One region of the Mariniflexile ostreae genome, then DNA from elsewhere that is predicted to be linked to it. Evidence: riboswitches for the same ligand, from Rfam matches in the RefSeq annotation. Region 1 holds a riboswitch; each other region holds the start of a gene.
The links. Region 1 has a riboswitch for cobalamin ahead of ACFFU9_RS02225 (YncE family protein). Riboswitches for the same ligand answer to the same signal wherever they lie in the genome.
Positions count from the first base shown of each region.

Region 2: it holds a riboswitch for cobalamin, as region 1 does, so the genes downstream of both, nrdG (anaerobic ribonucleoside-triphosphate reductase activating protein) here and ACFFU9_RS02225 (YncE family protein) in region 1, are expected to answer to the same signal.
Region 3: it holds a riboswitch for cobalamin, as region 1 does, so the genes downstream of both, ACFFU9_RS08385 (TonB-dependent receptor plug domain-containing protein) here and ACFFU9_RS02225 (YncE family protein) in region 1, are expected to answer to the same signal.

Region 1 covers NZ_JBHMFC010000008.1:6,454-12,490, forward strand. The annotation lists gene ACFFU9_RS02210 (ABC transporter ATP-binding protein) at 1-237, opposite strand, end outside; gene ACFFU9_RS02215 (FecCD family ABC transporter permease) at 262-1,290, opposite strand; gene ACFFU9_RS02220 (ABC transporter substrate-binding protein) at 1,292-2,434, opposite strand; cobalamin riboswitch at 2,843-3,109, shown strand; gene ACFFU9_RS02225 (YncE family protein) at 3,335-4,396, shown strand; gene ACFFU9_RS02230 (geranylgeranylglycerol-phosphate geranylgeranyltransferase) at 4,756-5,670, shown strand; gene ACFFU9_RS02235 (Maf family nucleotide pyrophosphatase) at 5,729-6,037, shown strand, end outside.
Region 2 covers NZ_JBHMFC010000035.1:15,432-21,468, reverse strand. The annotation lists gene ACFFU9_RS09310 (hypothetical protein) at 1-338, opposite strand, end outside; gene ACFFU9_RS09305 (hypothetical protein) at 397-1,092, shown strand; gene ACFFU9_RS09300 (PAS domain-containing protein) at 1,317-1,883, opposite strand; gene nrdD (anaerobic ribonucleoside-triphosphate reductase) at 1,922-3,745, opposite strand; gene nrdG (anaerobic ribonucleoside-triphosphate reductase activating protein) at 3,749-4,201, opposite strand; cobalamin riboswitch at 4,335-4,535, opposite strand; gene ACFFU9_RS09285 (iron-containing alcohol dehydrogenase) at 4,739-5,899, opposite strand; gene ACFFU9_RS09280 (NADP-dependent oxidoreductase) at 5,921-6,037, opposite strand, start outside.
Region 3 covers NZ_JBHMFC010000031.1:25,104-31,140, forward strand. The annotation lists gene ACFFU9_RS08380 (DUF5074 domain-containing protein) at 1-706, opposite strand, end outside; gene ACFFU9_RS08385 (TonB-dependent receptor plug domain-containing protein) at 719-2,725, opposite strand; cobalamin riboswitch at 2,827-3,009, opposite strand; gene ACFFU9_RS08390 (beta-N-acetylhexosaminidase) at 3,380-5,278, shown strand; gene ACFFU9_RS08395 (glycoside hydrolase family 5 protein) at 5,486-6,037, opposite strand, start outside.

The DNA of each region.
Region 1 (6,037 bases):
TTTAGAAATGCTTTTATTATTAATAGAAACATAACCGCCCAATGGTTTTTGCACATTAGTAAGTGTTCTTAAAAGTGTAGACTTACCAATACCGTTAGCTCCTATCAAGCCCACAAGCTCCCCTTTTTTTAGTTGAATATGGATGTTTAAAGCCACAACAGTTTTTGCTTTTTTTGAAGCATATCCAATGTCAAGCTTTTCTGTTATCAAAATAAAATCTTGGTTTTCTTTTTCCACGTAATTCTATTGTCTTTTCTAAAATTAAAACATCATTTTTCGTTTTCTAACCAACAGCCAAATCACTATAGGGGCACCAACCAAAGATGTTATAGCATTAATGGGCAAGGTATAATCGCTATTTGGAAGTTGCGCAATGCTATCACAGATAAGCATGATGATAGCCCCAAATAAAAACACTGCGGGGAGTAATATTTTATGATTGGATGTATTAAACACCTGCCGGGTAATATGAGGGATTGCTAGTCCTATAAATGCAATTGGACCAGCAAAAGCGGTTATGGTTCCTGCCAATAAACTGGTAGCAGCAATAATAATCAACCGGCTTCTCTTCATGTTAAGTCCGAGGCTTTTCGCATAATTTTCACCAAGCAGAAGGGTATTTAGCATTTTTATAGATGTTAAACTCAATAAAATACCACTTAAAAAAATCACAAATAAAACCCATAATTCATTCCATGAAAGATTCCCTAAGCTACCAAACCCCCAAAACACGTATTGTTGCAGTACTTCTGCCGAACTAAAATAAGAAAGCACACTTACTACAGCAGCTGTTATACTGGCAAACATCAACCCTATAATGAGAATTGCCATAGTATCCCTTACTTTTATTGAAACCATTAAAACAGCTAATAGCACTAAAAAGCTTCCTAAAGTTGCGGCCACTACAAGGCTCCATTTAGAAATTAAAACACCTGCCAATACCCCTCCAAAAAGGGACGCCCCCATAGTGGCCAAAGCGACTCCTAAACTAGCACCAGAAGTAATTCCTAGCACAAAAGGACCTGCAAGAGGGTTTCTAAACAATGTTTGCATCATAAGTCCGGAAACACCCAATCCGGCTCCCACAATAATGGCGGTAAAAGCTTTTGGGAGCCTATAGCCGATAATAATATGGTGCCAAGCCGTATTATCTGAGCTTCCCAAAAGAGCGTTTATCAGTTCGGAATTAGGAATAGAAACAGAACCTAAACTAATGTTTACGAAAAAAAAGACAAGCAAAAGCATGCTTAATATTAGAAAAGAACGGTTATAGGTCGTGTGTCTGTCCAATTTATTTTAGATTCTGAAAAAAATAAGGCGTATAATCCTCTAATAGGCCTGGGTGCGCGATATAGATCATGTCCTTTAAAATAATATCGGGTCTTAAAGGGCCTAATTCATAATAGAGCAGCCCTCCTTTTGGCCCTATCTGTTTGGTGTAACCATATATTTTATTGTTCTTAAAAGCGTCAAAATAAGTATATCCTTTATGGCTATCGCTCATTTGTTCTTTATTTTCAAAAGCACCAGCCCCAATCCAAAATTGTGCATGTTGCGCTTTTTGCAGAACATTTTCAAAATTTAATTGCAAACTTCCCGTCGCTTGGTTGTTTTTCCAAATATATTCTGTGTTGGCATCTTCTAAATATTTCGCCATAAAGCTTTTGCCTCCAGGCACATTCCACACATCTTTAAACATCGATCCAGAGAAAACAACAGGCTTTTCCTTTGCACTTAAAGCGGTTTCTTTTGCGTTTAGGTAATCTGTCTCAATAGTGCTAAATATTTTATTTGCTATTTCACTTTTATCAAAAAATGCCGCAATAAACTTTATCCATTCGGCTCTTCCTAAAGGGTGCTGTTCTGTCCACCCGCCATCTAAAACTACAGGAATTCCAAATTTCTCAATTTGATCAAGCGTTTTATTATTACCATTTACAGAAAACCCAATAACCAGTTCGGGCTGTAGTTCCAAGAGCAATTCCATATTAAGATCCAACTCATGGTTTAAATCTTTTATTTTACCGTTTTCTATATGAGCCCTTGTTTTTTCGGAAGAAATAAAATCGGTATTAGGGAACCCAATCAGTTTCTCATCAAGGTTTAAATATTCTAATGCTGGAATGTTAGTAGTAGACATCACCACGACGCGTTCAACAGGTATTTCAATAACCACATCCTTCTCGTTAAGTACCGGCATCTTTTGCCCCTTTTTTACCAAAAGATATCGAAAGGATTTATTGCTATTGGGCCAAGCCGAATTTACAATAATCTCTTTATGCGTTTCAAATTCATTTACAGAAAAACTCTTAGCATATTTTATGGTTTCAGAATCGTTTTTTTTTTCTATCGGAACACGTACATCCGGGCTCTTTTTATCCTTACATGAAGCAAAGAAAAACAAAATACTACACAACAAAACTAAAATACGCATGAGTCTGAATTAAAAATCAAAGGTCTTTAATTTTTTTGTAATACCGTACACTTAGAATTACTTTTGAGGATTTTTAAAGAATTGATCATTCCATACGCACTTAACAAAGCAATAAGTTTGCTGTTTTGCTCCTTATAAAATAGCGAAATTAGGACATAACAGTCTTATAATATTACACATAAATTGGATAGTCCGCACACATAGCATCCTGAAGCTCTTTATATTTAAAAACTTTAACAGCGCCCCTTTTTAAGGACAAATTCAATAAATACTATAGTAAAAACGGGGTTCTCATAATTATGGTTTTCAAGCTTGATAGTATAACCTTATAAAAGTGACGTTTCAAACAGCCTTGTACTTTTTAAAAATATCTTTAACAAAACAGTTTTAAATCTAAAAATAGATCATACATTTGCATCGAAATTTGGTTCTATTCAGTTTTTTTTTACTGAAAGATTAAAAGGGAATCAAGTGCGTAGCTTTATGTTTTAAATTTTAAATCATCATCAGGCTACAACTCTTGAACTGTTCCCGCAACTGTAAGTTCATGCTGAATTCGTTTTTTCAGCATCTCGTAAAGAGGATGTTATTAACTTCAACACCACTGGCCAAACACCGGGAAGGTAAAATAAACATAGAACAAGTCAGGAGACCTGCCATTTTCATCATCTAATACGGCTTTCGGGAGAAAAGCCATCAAGATTTATGAAAAAAAACAATATTCATCTCGTATTTACAAGCGTTTTCCTAAATGTTGTCACCTATCCAAAGGGCATCAAGTGCCCTATGTTGCTTTAATTTTTAAACCTTAAGGTTGAGGGGCTACAATTTGTATTACGGAAATTTGTTTTAACACTTCAAAAAAAAAATCAAACATAACCCATTATAAAACTTTTAATTATGAAAATGAATAAATTTACCTTATTAGCTTTAACCATAGGATTGGTTTTTACGTCTTGTACTAGTGACGACAATCCTGCAGATGAGATTAAAGGAGATTATGAAAATGGAATACTCATTTCACATGAAGGCAGTTTCAATAAACCAAATGCTTCAGTATCGTTTATATCATATGATTATTCTGTTCTAGAAAATACTATTTTTAATAATGTAAATTCAACATTATTAGGAGATACGGCACAAAGTATAGCGTTTCTAGATAATTTAGCCTATATCGTTGTAAACGGATCACAAAAAATTGAAGTGGTAAACCGTTATTCTTTTAAATCTATTGCAACTATAAACACCGGCCTAACTAACCCTAGATACATGACATTTGCCAATGGAAAAGGATATGTAACAGACTGGGGACATGGAGATGATGCCGATGACGATGTGGTGGCTATTATAAATCTTTCTACAAATACTATAGAAAGCTCCATTACTGTTGGAGAAGGACCAGAACAAATTATAGCTAAAGACGATAAGTTATATGTTTCTCATAAAGGTGGATGGTCCACAAATAATATAATTTCTGTAATTAATACCACATCAAATGAGGTAGATACTATTGAGGTTGATGATATTCCTGATAACATGCTATTTAACGACGCTGGCAACTTAGTCGTTTTATGTCAAGGCTCTAACCAATACTGGTTAAGTCCGGTTATTGAGACGCCTGGTTCCATAATTAAAATTAACACGTCTAACCATTCTATTATTTCAACTTTTAGTTTTGCCGATGGTTTACATCCCGATTTAATGGCTTATAGTAATGGCAAATTATATTACCAAGTATCTAATGCTATATATAGTATGTCGGATAATTCTACTGCCTTGCCTACAGAAAGCATTATCAATGATTCATTTTATGGAATGGCCGTTAAAAATAATACACTTTATGGTTTGAAAACGGATTTTAATGCAGAAACTGGTGAGATATCCATTTACGACTTATCAACAAACACATTAAAAACAACCAAAAACTTAAAGGTAGGAGCTTCTAAAATATATTTCAATTAAGGCATTTCAAAAAAACTTAATTCTATAAAAAAAACCTCTAGATGGAGGTTTTTTTTTATAGAATTAAATCGCAATACCAAACACCATATTGGTTATTTCCGCAAATAGACGCATCTGTTTTGGGTAAGTTATATTCTCGATACACTTTCTTACCAATACTAAACTTAATAACTAGCAAATAAGTTTTTCTTCTTTATATGCTATAAAATCTAGTAATACCAGTCCATAAAAACATATTAGTAAAAGTGTTATTTACAGAATTAACATTTAAAATTTTAATAGATTTATAACTTTGCGTAAAAACCATACTTTTATAAAAAAAACCAAGAGAGCAATCCATAACCTATAATACTTTTTTTTTGTATCTACTAAACCTTATACGCTGGAAAAACCTTTTAATGATTGCTCTTGTGCAGTTATTAATAAAATATGCCTTACTAGAGCCTTATGGCGCACAAACGCGTTTAGATGGCCTAGGAATTTCACTTTTAATTTTAGCTTGCATTTGCATTGCCGCAGCAGGAAATATTATCAACGATATCTATGATGTTGAAACCGATTTTATAAACAAACCTAAAAGATTAATTGTTGGCACATTCATTTCAGAAAAAACAGCTTACAACCTATTTATTGCATTTAATATTATGGGTGTTGGCATTGGTTTTTACGTATCGCATTTAGTGGATAAAAGTGCTTTCTTTTCTATGTTTGTCATCACTTCTGCCTTACTTTATATCTATGCTTCTTATTTAAAACGCATACTTTTAATAGGAAATATTGTAATTTCATTATTAGTGGCCTTAAGTATTGTAATGGTTGGTGTTTTTGAGCTACTTCCCGATATAAACCACCACAACCAAAACACGCAATTGGCTTTTTTTAAAATCATTTTCAATTATGCTCTATTTGCTTTTATGATAAATATGCTTCGCGAAATTGCCAAAGACCTAGAAGATATTAATGGCGATTACAAAGCAGGTATGAACACATTGCCCATTGCTATTGGCAGAAAAAGAACGAACCATGTACTTATTGCACTCATGTTCATTTCTATAATAATCCTTATTTATTATGTAACAGAAGTTTTGTACAAACAGCTTATTCTGGTGGGATATTTTTTAATATTTTGTGTGGGGCCATTACTTTTTATACTCCTAAAAACTTTTAATGCCAAAACTAAAAAAGATTATCATAGTATTAGTAACGGTCTTAAAATAATAATGCTTTTCGGAATGTTATCTTTATCCCTTTATTTGGTTATCTTAAGAGCCTGAAAAGCACGACAAGAAACCGAGGTGCAATAACAAAGAACAGGCAATAAACACTAAGACCATGCTACACGAAAAACTTAAAAACCATCATATTATTTTAGCATCAGCCTCTCCCAGAAGACAGGCTTTTTTTAAAGAATTAGGTCTAGATTTTGAAATTCAGCTAAAACCTGTTAAAGAAGAATACCCTCCACGTCTCACACATTTCGAAATTAGTGATTATTTAGCACAATTAAAGGCACTGCCTTTTAAAGCGGCATTAAAACCGAAAGATATTTTAATAACAAGCGACACCATCGTATGGCACAACCATACCGCTTTAGGCAAACCGAGAGATGCCAATGAAGCTTTTCAAATTTTAAAATCTTTG
Region 2 (6,037 bases), on a different contig from region 1:
TGTGCTGCATAAATATAAATTTTATTTTTTTTCCGTTGGGTTTCGGCTAAAAAGTGAATTATTTTTTTTTCTAAAAAATGGTTTCCTAAGTATTTATATTCCATTTTTCCAAGACCGAAATTAGCGTTCGCTTCTTTTTTAAAATGGGCTTGGCCATCAAAAATTTTGAATACTAGATTTTTATCTTTTGTAATGTTTCGAGTATAATACGTTTCATTATAAGCTCCTGCAATTGCTTCATGCCCATTTGTTTTTATTTTATCAGACCAGTTCAAGCTTACATTTTGGGAAAATGCGCTAGAACAAATACATATCAGCATTAAGTTTAAATAGTTCATGTTTTGTAGGTTTTTGTGCGCAAAAATAACTTATTTTCGCACTTGAAATTTAAATATTTTGAAAAAACCTACTTTACTTTTTGTTTGTCTGCTTTTTAGCGTATTATGTCTAGCGCAAGTGCCCGATGAAACTAATCTTGGGAAGACTAAAATACAAGTCTATAACGCCAATCAGTCTGATAAAGACTATTTAGATAACGCATATCGATGGGCTATTAAATCAGATTTAACATCTGTTATTTCTCAAGAATTCCCCTTGATTTTTGAGTATCGAATAGCTAAAAAATTGAGTTTAGAAGGTTCCGCAGCCATTACTTATGCTTATTTTTCTAATGACAATTTTTTTAATCAGTTGGATAATGAAGACTTGGATAAATCTCCTGAAACTGATAACGCATTCCGAATGGCTGTAAAGTATTATCCTTCAAGACTTACAAATGCTTTGGAAGGATGGTTTGTAGGGGTGCAGGTATTTACAAAAACCACTACGAGAAGCTACGATGATTTAACCGTCAAGATGGGAAAAGAGGTGTTTGATACTAAAACCAAAGAGGGGCTAGCCTTGCAAATAGGCAGTCAAATGTTTCCAATACATAATGGCCTTTATGAAGTGGTGTTAGGTCTTGGTGTGGCCAATATAGAAAGGGATTTTTATGTTAGAAGTTCTGATTTGTTTATAAATTTTGAAAATATTAAAGACAAAAAAATGGCTATTTATTTCCAATTCCATTTAAGATTTGGATTAGGAAATTGAGTGCTAGTGCTAAGCAACACTATTAAGTGTGTTAAATTTTTTAAGTTACAACATTTAACAATGATAAAACATAAAGCAAGCTTAATATAACGCTTGCTTTATGTTTACTGTTTTTTACACAAAAAAGAAAAGTATTTCAAAATCTAGATTAACCTGATAGTAATTGGTGTAATATAGTTTTATTCTGAAAATATTTTTTTCAATAAGAGAAATCCTTTATACCACTACACCACTTGCCTCTCTAAAGCTATAAAGTGTGTTGTTTTTGTGTTGAACAAAGGAAAAATAGTTACTTCGCATTGATAAGACGTTTTGTTTTTTTTGTAATTTGTGATAATAGCCGTAAAAGGTTTTATGTCTTTTAGCCCATTCCTGATTTTTTGTTTAGCATCAGCCGATGATTTTTCTCCTTGTAAAAAGTTGGGTTTTTTATGCAGTGCATAGCTTTTAGAATATCCTGTCATTTCTGTAAAGCCATCGTTTGTCCAGAGAATTGACTGGTTTAAATCTGTGATAATGATAGCTTCAAAAGCTTTATCTTCAAAAATGGTATCCATATTATTGCTCCAATTCAATTTTTTAGCAAGTGCCTTTACTTTAACAATATCTTGTTTTCTTTTTAATTGTTTTAGGGTTTTAAAGTAATTTTGGCTAAAAACATCCCAACATAATAAGGGCATTATTTTGGTGTCTTCGTGTATTATGTCATGTTTAATAGCTTTGTATTCTTCTGTATTTAAAGAAGAAAGATAAAGATCCAAACACATCATATTGGAAAGGTTTTTTTTCATGGTTTCTTTAAGATTTAGGGAGCATGTATTAGCTATTTTTAATTTAATAGGTGTTCTTTAATGTTTTTTGTTTTTAAACCCGTTGGCTCCTGAACATGATAGAACCTTAAGTCGTGTTCCTGTTGTCTAGCAGAACTAAAGTTGGAAACACGTTTTAAATAACCAATCACTCTGGTGCCATAATCCACATTTTTAGAGTCGCATTTACTGCATTTTTGAAGTGTTTTTTTATCAATATTTTCACATGCGTTACAGATAGTGATTTTGATGTTAAAACAAAAATAATTACAACCGGCCCGAGCCGTAGCGTTCATTAATTTTAAAAAACCTTCTTTATTTGGGGCTTCTTCTAAGTTTAAATGAAGTGCCGAACCACCATCTAAATATTTGATAATTTCGTCGCCATGCAGAACAATCTTATCTAAGGTATTAATAGAGGTATCTTCAACAGGGTAGAAATAAGAGTTATAGCAATCACGTGGCACAAATAAGCCATCTTCTCTATCCCATTTGGCGTTTTTAACACCTAAATTTTCGGCAGGAACAAACTCTGTATTGAATAAATAACCAAATTCTTTTTTAGCCTCTTTGTTGGCTTCGAAAATGATCTTTAGGTTGCTGGAAACAAATGCCTTGTACGTTGCGTTGTTTCCAACTTTTATACCCAAACTCTCGGCAGCCTCAACCATGCCATTTATTCCAATAGTTAAAAACTGTTTGTCTAAAGCAATAAAACCGGCATCGTAAACGGGCAGCATGCCTGCATCTTTGTATTCTTCAATTAACTTTCTGTAAACGACTTGGTACTTTTGGATCTTATTTATTTCTGTTTTTAAATCATGCCCCTTTTGTATCAAACGGTTCATGTTTAATGTAATAACATTAATAGAGCCAGTGGAAACCCCTCCTGCGCCGAGTGAATAGCTAAACGTGTTATCGCTAATTTCATTTCTCAATCTACAACATGAAGCTAAACTATCGGCGCTTTCAGATTGGTAGATAAAAAAGGAGTTACCCTCACTTAATTCGGTAGCACACATATCTGCAAATTTAATATCTACGGGTTTGCCGTCTTTAACCAGCATGGCTGCTGTTACTACGGGGAATGTGAGCACAGCTTTTTCACGTTCTGCATTAAACCATGTCATGAAAAAATGTTGTAACTTATTTAAGCTGTTTATTTTTGGTTTACTCATATCAGGAAAAACAAACGAACCAAACAAACTGTCAAAATATGCTTCATCATATAAAGAAATGTTCCAAAAAACCGATTGATATCCTCGCGCAGCAGCAGGTTGGTTAATGGCGTACACCACATGTTGTAGGTGGTTCTCTATCGTTTTGTTATGGGTGTTAAGATAATCGTCACCATAGTCTTTTCGAGCAAAAAAATCAAAGTAAAGTAAGAATTCCACTGTGGCCAAAGCTCCAGCAAATTGAGAGCTCACTGCAAAAACGAGGTTTACAAACTCCCCACAAAAACTTTCTAGATGTTGTGGTGCTTTGCTTTCGCCCCCTAGCTTTGTTAGGCCATCAAATAAAAACGGATACATGCTAATAGAGGTGCAATAAGGTTTTAATGAAGTTTCATCATGAATGTAAATTTCATGAGCTTCTATTTGTCTTACATATTCATTGGCTAAGGCGTTGCCAAACATTTGCGCTATTTTGTTTTTAACCAACTGCCTGTTTACTTGAATGTTGATGTCTTTATTAAGCTCTGCCTCCATAGTGGCAATGTTTTTTGAAGACACATTGGCATTAGCATCCATTTTAGAGCCATCGGCGGCATTTTTGGCATTGATGTAATTGCTGATAAAGTCGATTTTTTTGTTTACCTGTTCTTGTGTTAGTCTTAGCATGGCTTAAGGATTTTTTATGAATAAATGGTTTAATATTGTGTTTGATTTTACTTCTATAAATTTCTGATTGGTCGTTAGGGCATCTAAGCCCCCACGCTTGGCAATCCATTTACCGGTTTTAACCCAATCGAGCTGAGCTAATATGTTGGGGTCAATATGGTCTTCCCCAGAATAAAGGCAGGTTTTGTATCCTTTTTTTTTGGCTAGTTTTAGATAGGTTATCAGTTCTTCAGGGTGCCATTCCCCACCCATAAACAAAGCACAATCTGAAAACCCTTTGTATTGGTTTAAGATGCTGGTAAAGATGTCAAGCGTGAGTTTTTGTCCGTTCTTTTGTTTCCACAAAAAAGGAGAGTGGCAGCCTTCACAATGCATGGTACAACCAGAAATACTAAAGCATATGCTGATGTGTCCAGGTACTTCCTGCAACACGATTTGCATGTTATGAAAATACATTTCCTTAGGTATTAGTCCATAAAACAAAAGACCCAGATCAAATGTTTTTTAGACAGGTTCGTAAATTGTCAAAAAGCTAAGAATATTCAAAACAGGAATAGTTCTTGCCAGTAACTTTTTTCCCGAAAGTTTGACATGTTATTGAAAAATGGTAGGTCTTCTGACTTACTCTAGTTTTACGTCTTCCCATCCGTATTTAATGCGAACAGTGACAAAAGAATGTAAAACCATTACAAGAGCTTACAGCTGCGGGAACAGTTCAGGTCTTTCACCTGATTCCCTTTTAATCCAAAATGCGCTAAAGCATAATAGAACCAAATTTCACCTCAAATTTAAAGAAGATATTTGTGCGTAATTTAGCGGGGTATATGTTTTAATTAAATACTTATGAACAAAGAAAGACCGTCTATGTAGACAGTCTTTTTGAAAGGGATATCGCTTTACAGAGGCCATTGATATTAAACTCTAGGTCAAAATAGCTATTATGGATAGCTGTCAATGCCACTCCGTCAAAAGATCAATATGGTCATAATTGTTTTAATACGCCATTTTTACGATTTTTTCAACATCTTCAGGTTTAAGGTTTTGGTGTTCTCCAAGACCTTCCCAGCCCCGTGCTTTAAATCTCTTAGAGATAATTTCGGCTGTACCTTCATAATCTTTAGTGTACTGAGATAATTTAGTATCAATGCCCATTTCATTAAAGAATGCTTCTGTTTTTTCAATAGCAGCATGTGCTTTGTCTTCCGTAGAGCCTGTAGTAATGTTCCAAACCCGTTCGCCATATTGCGCTAATTTTTCTTTTTTAGCTTCAAAATTATAGTTATAATGGCTTGGGGCTATAACCGCCAAGGTACGTGCATGGTCGATACCATAAAGCGCCGTAAGTTCATGCCCCATAGCATGGACGGCCCAGTCTGATGGTACCCCTTTTTGAATTAAACCGTTTAAGGCCATGGTGCAAGACCACATAAAGTTGGAGGCCGCATTGTAATCTGCCGGGTCTTTTAATACTTGCGGCGCTACCTCTATTAAGGTTTGAAGAATGCTTTCTGAAAAACGATCTTGAAGATAAGCGCCCGTAGGATAGGTGAGGTACTGTTCGAGAACATGTGTAAAGGCATCGGTAATTCCGTTAACCAACTGATGGTGTGGAATCGACTGGATAACTTGAGGGTCTAATACCGAGAAGACAGGAAACAAACCTGGGCCTCCCATGGCTAACTTTTCTTTAGTATCTGCTCGGGTAATTACTGCTCCCGAATTCATTTCGGATCCTGTAGCCGGCAACGTTAATACGGTTCCAAAAGGCATGCCTTCTAGTGTTCGAATATTTTTGGAAAGGATGTCCCAAGGCTCATCACCATCGTACAAAGCTGCTGCAGAAAGAAACTTTGTACCATCTATTACAGAGCCTCCGCCAACAGCTAATAAATAGGTGACTTGTTCTTCTTTAATTACTTTTAAGGCTTCCATTAAGATGGCATATTCTGGATTTGCTGGGATACCAGCAAACTCAATAACGTTATGAGTTTTTAATGCCTTAGTGACCTGCTCATAAATACCGTTTTTCTTAATGCTTCCACCACCATACAACAGAAGCACTTTGGCATCATGAGGGATTTCATTTTTTATTTGGTCTATTTGGTCTTTTCCAAATATTATTTTAGTAGGATTTTTAAATTCGAAAGTATTCATATATGTTTTATTTTTTTATTATTATAGTTTTACTATCATTTTACCTGTATTCTTTCCATCAAAAAGATCTAAAAAAGCTTGAGGGATATAGTCAAAACCTTCCACAATAGTTTTGGTGTACTGTAACTTATCTTGTTG
Region 3 (6,037 bases), on a different contig from region 1:
CGCCTTCACTATCTAGCTTCAAGCGATGTAGGTTTAGAGCCACTTCTATACGTTTGGTTTCTGTAAACGTATTAATATCAATAACAGAAACTGTAGACTCATAATTTGGAGGACTATAACCTCCGGAATTGGCCACATAAATTTTATCATTATAGGCCACCAGTTCTTCGGGCTGGCGTCCAACCTCAACACGACGTGTGATGCTCAGGCTGGTGGTGTCTATTTCGGCCACAATTCCATTTGGAGCGTTAGGGTCCCCTATACTTCCCAAATAACTACTCAAATAGGCTTTTCCATTATAAAAAGCAATGTAGCGACCATTATCGATATCAATTTTTTTAAGCCTCTTGCCTGTATTAGCATCAAGTACTTCTACTTTATTAGAAGCGTTCACCACCACATAAAGCTTAGAACCGTAGATACCAATAGCGCTCCCAACATCCCCTAGACCACCTACTAAGTCGGGATTCGCCTCTGTAAACACATTTCTTTTATAGTCTCCCGTTTCATAATTCATAAAATCTAAAGAGGCTTTATTCATGGACATATTGCCTTCATTCAATAAATAAAATCCTTTTACAAGAGTAGCTGGTTGGTCTTCCCCTCCTTCATCGGGGATTTGTATATCACTTTCCGTAATGGGGTCGTCGGTTTGGCACGAATACATTCCGAAGAAAATCATAAGTAATAAACAGCATTTTTTCATGTTTTTTTTAATTTAAAATTCATAATTTAGGTTTAACCGAAAGGACCTACCGGGCATCGGGAAATTCTTTACGACCGCATACTGCTGGTCAAAAATATTATTAACTTCCAGTCCTATTTTTAAAGGATTTTCTCCAAAAAAAGGGATGGCGTAATTAGCAGAGATATCGTGTGTGTACCAAGGTTGCAAATAATTGGAGGGGATGTTAGCTTTTTGGCTGTAGCGCTCACCGGTATATATAAAACTGTAATTGAGAGCAATCTCCTTATAATCCATCATCATACTTAAACCCCCACTATGTTTAGGCACATAAGGAATCTGTTGCATAAAGCTACTTCCGCCAGGTGTTACATCTAAAGATTCTTGAAACGTATAAGTTAGGATTGCTGTATAATTAAAGCTAGAACTTAGCTTTCCTGAGTTAGTTATATTAGTTTCTACCCCGTTAGTTTCCACCTCATCAAGATTAAACATCGTCCATCTAAAAAGATTGGTTCCAGGAATGGCCACTATTTTATCTGTAATCCATATTTTATAAATATCGCTAGTAATATTAAAAACCATAGCTCCCACTTGTTTTTGCCAAGAAAAACCCAAATTAATCTGCTCTGAGTATTCAGGATCCAAAAAAGTATTGCCAACAAAAGTGTAATACAGATCATTGAACGTGGGCATACGAAACATCTTTTTATAAAACCCTCGAATTCTTAAGTCGGGTGTTGATAAGGGCTGGACATTAAACAGGATCGTAGGCGAATACTCTTGAAGGTCTTCTGCTGCCTCATAATACTTTACAGATTCATAGACCCCTGTACTTAAAAGACTTAATTGAATATTGAGCCTATCAAATTTTAAATCGGAAGCCAAAACATTTAGCAATGTGTTTCTTTTAGGATATGCAAATCGGTATAAATTGGCTTGCATGACGTTATGCTGAAGGTCTGTCGCAAAACTCAATGTCCAAAATGATTTAGCTTTATAGCTGTGTACTAAAGATAAATAATATTCTTGCTGATCGTATTCGTTATTCAAAAACCCAGTAGTAGTTACTATTTCAGGGTCTAAGTATCTGGAGAAATCTACAGCGTATTTACCACGTATTTTAACAGCATACTGCGCTCCAAATTTATGTTTATAATCTGCTTGTAAAAAATTATTCCTATCCCATAACCGTTGCGGACGTGCAAACCTATTGGCCACTATGACTCCTGGCAAACCTCTTTCAGAATTATAGTGGTAATATTTTAAGTTCCAGGTGTCCTCGTTTTTATGCCGGCCATGCATTGAGGCTTCTACTCGATAGGAGGTGACATCTGCATTATTCCTCACTGCTGTGGTATCGTAAACCCCATTGGAATACTGAAACTTATATCTACCATCTGCACGTACCATTTCAGTACTTAAGCGCGCAGAGACAGCTTTATTTATTTTGTAATTTAGGTTAAGTGACGGATTGAATAAGCCAAAAGACCCCGAACGCACGCCCATTGTTAATTGATAGTTCTTGCCTCTTTCAAATTTTGGTGTTTTTGTTTCGAGATAAATAGTGTTTGAGGAGGCATACGATTTTGCAGATTGTTGCAAATCTGTACGCTGACCTTGATACAGACTTACTTTCTCCATGTTTTCGAGGGAAAACTTACCGAGGTCGACTTGCCCATTTTGCGCATTCCCCAACTGAATGCCGTCGTAAAAAACACCAGTATGTTGCGATCCCATACTGCGAACATTCACTGTTTTTATCCCGCCAATACCGCCATAATCTTTGAGCTGTATGCCGCTAAAATAACGTAATACATCTGCCACACTTAAACTGTTTAGTTTTTTCAATTGCGCTCCTGATAGCGATTGCACTGGTACTGGAGATTTATGAGACTCATTTCTGCTTTTGAAATGATTTAAGAGCACCTCTTGTAATTCAATAGGAGATATCGTATCACGCTTTTGGGCCAAAAGTACTGTGGGACACAGAAAGAGTCCGACAAATACTATTTTAATAAAATTTAAATACCTCCTCATAATGACCTATTGCAAACGAGGAATAAAAAGAAAGGTAAACGACTTCGCTTATAATCGAAACGTTTATACATCCATTCCAAGCTTCAATCCCCGAAAGCCTTAAAGAATTAAAAGAAATGGCAGGTATTCTGACTTGCTTTATCCACCCGGCCTTCCCTTCTAAAAAGAAAGTGACCATTATTGGGCTTCATCAAAAAGCTTACAGCTGCGGGACAGTTCTGGAATTTCACCAGATTCCCATTTAATGCCCACATAAATGGGCAACCTTTTCTAAAATAATATGCAAATTTAGATATTCCTTTTAGAATATATGGGCTTTTAAAGCGCAAAATTCAAAAATGTATTTTAAATCCCAAGCTAGACTCATTTATATTAAATGAAAGTGACTTTAACCATCCAAACGTCTCTTTATTTACACCATTTAGCCTAAAACATCCTGTTTTTTCTAATAAACAAAACGGGTTCGAGTTCTATACCCTGCACATGTATGCCTTAAGAAGTAAAAGGCCTAATATAATTTTTAGCTTGACTTAAATATTATTTAAATTAATAACGCATGCAGAGTGCATTCTTATTTCTTATAAAGGTTTTATATTCGTTACTTTAGATTTTTTATATAAAAACCGACACTTACTTGCATTAATCGCTATAATTATGAAGTTTAAAATCGCTGTACTATATTTTCTACTGTTTTCAAGCCACTTTATTTTCGCCAAAGACAACATCTCAAAATATTTGCTTTTTTCACCTCAGAAAATAGAGGTTGGCGCTAGCGGCATCTCTATTGAAAAGTCGCAAATTAAAGCTTTTGAAAATTTCCTTGTATTAAGCATTCGTCAAAAATCTAGAGGAGAATGGCAGTTTTTAGCAGACAAAAAATACCTTAATGTTTGTTTTGAAGTAGACACTAATTTCACATATCACGATTACTATAAATTAACGATTGATACGTCTGGGATAAAATTAGCAGCGAAAAATGAAAATGCCTTAAAATACGGGAAGCAAACGTTATTACAAGTGCTTGAATACGCCAAGTCTGAAAATAAACCACTCCAAAAAATAATAATTGAAGATTGGGCTAATTTTGAAAGAAGAGGCTATATGCTTGATGTTAGTCGGGATAAAATTCCCACTATGGAAAGCTTGTATTTACTAATAGATCAATTGGCAAATTGGCGTATTAATGAATTACAGTTGTATACAGAACATACGTTTGCATATAAAAACCATGAAGTTGTTTGGAAAAACGCAAGTCCGCTAACTGCAATAGAAATACAACAGCTCAATGCTTATTGTTTAGAAAAAGGGATTGACCTGGTTCCCAATCAAAATTCATTTGGCCATATGGAAAATTGGTTAAAGCATGATGAATACCTTGAACTTAGTGAATGTGAAACAGACTGCAATACGATTTGGGGCAAACGAAAAAGAACAGCATTAGCACCCACCAATCCAAAATCTCTGGAATTAATGCAAGAGCTATATGCAGAGCTACTTCCTAATTTTACCAGTAAATATGTTAATATTGGAGGGGATGAAACGGTTGAGTTAGGCTTAGGAAAATCGAAAGCTTTGAGCAATAAAATAGGGAAAGGACAAGTCTATTTAGACTTTTTAGAAATGTTAAACACAGAAATAAACCTACACGGCAAACAAACCCTTTTTTGGGGAGATATTGTTTTAAATCATCCCGAACTAATTAAAGATATCCCCAAAAGCATGACAGCCTTAGTGTGGGGTTATGACGCCACCTATCCATTCGATAGAAATCTTGCAAAATTCCATGATGCAGGACTAGACTTTTACGTGTGTCCGGGCACCTCTTCTTGGCGTTCTGAAATTGGACGGAATAGAAACGGATTTAAAAATCTTAAGCATGCGGCAATTCAAGGGAAAAAATATGGTGCTAAAGGTTTTTTAATCACCGATTGGGGAGATTATGGACATTTTCAACCCAAATCAGTAAGTTATGCTACACTTCTATTAGGAGCTGGTTACGCTTGGAATTACTCTGATGCTGCCTTAGATCAATTACCTGCGCGTCTTAATAAATATGTTTTTGAAGACCCTACAGGCTATACAGCTAAAGCGCTACTAACCCTAGGGGATTCTTATTTAAAAGCACAGATACCAGAAGGCAATGCGAATGCGTTCCATCTAATGATTCGCAGATACAACTGGACTATGAAGGGACATTACCAAACAAAAAAACTAAACGAAAAAGGACTTTTAGCTGCTAAAAAAGAAATACTCAAAGGATTGGATTTTTTAACTAAAGCAAAACCAACCGCCGTGGATAGTAAAATTATTATAGAAGAATCTAATCAAGCTGCCCATTTAGCTTTATTTGGGATTAATCTAGGTGTGGCACGTTTGAAAGCTAAGGGAATGAAGACAGAAAACATCCCCAAGAGCACGAGACAAGAACTAGCAAATGAATTAAAAGATTTAATAGAAAATCATAAAACGATTTGGCTTGTAAGAAATCGCGAAGGTGGTCTTAGCGACTCTTCAAGTAAATTGGAAGACTTGTTAAATTTCTTAGAGCAATAATGAATCGAATTTAAAGCGCTCATTTTATTAACCATCAAAATATTTACTATTTAAAGAATTATAAGAGACACTCTCCTGTTAAAAGAAGCGCTCGGATTCAAATATGTATGCCAACATTCATTCTATAGGAGCACGTTCTTCTCTTTTAAGCAAAAAAAGAGCTAGTCTTTTTATACAATAACCTAAAATGAAACCCTCATACTTGTTTCAATCTTTTCTCATTAAAACATTCACTAAGTCTTTATCCAATTTATTGGTTTCAGAATCTACAATTCCAAAATTCCCTTTATAATCCCAGTTTGCCCAAGCCATGTCGTTATCTTCAAAAACACTTACCATATCGCGGTACCATTGCAACCTGTCCTTTTTTCGTGTTGTAGGTAAGCTTCCAAATTCCCCACAATATAATGGTAAGTTATATTTTTTGGCAATTTCTAGAGGCCCCTTCATTCTTTCGAGAAGATATTTTTTTGAATAATTTGCACTGTCCTCTAAAAGAGCTTCTACTTGTTCTTTTGTATAAGCTGCTACATCTTTTTTATCAACTGGAATTCCAGGATATTTAACAGACCCCTTATAAAACCCCACTCTTTTACTCCAAGGCGCTTGGTAATGCGTAAAGACATGCGGACTATAAAAATGAAAGCTTAAAATAATATTCGGATCATCCTTAGGGATTTCTAAATCCTTAAAAGTATCCACAGATTGCCATTTATTAGACCCTATCACAATGGTACGGAAAGGTTCTTTTATTCTTAT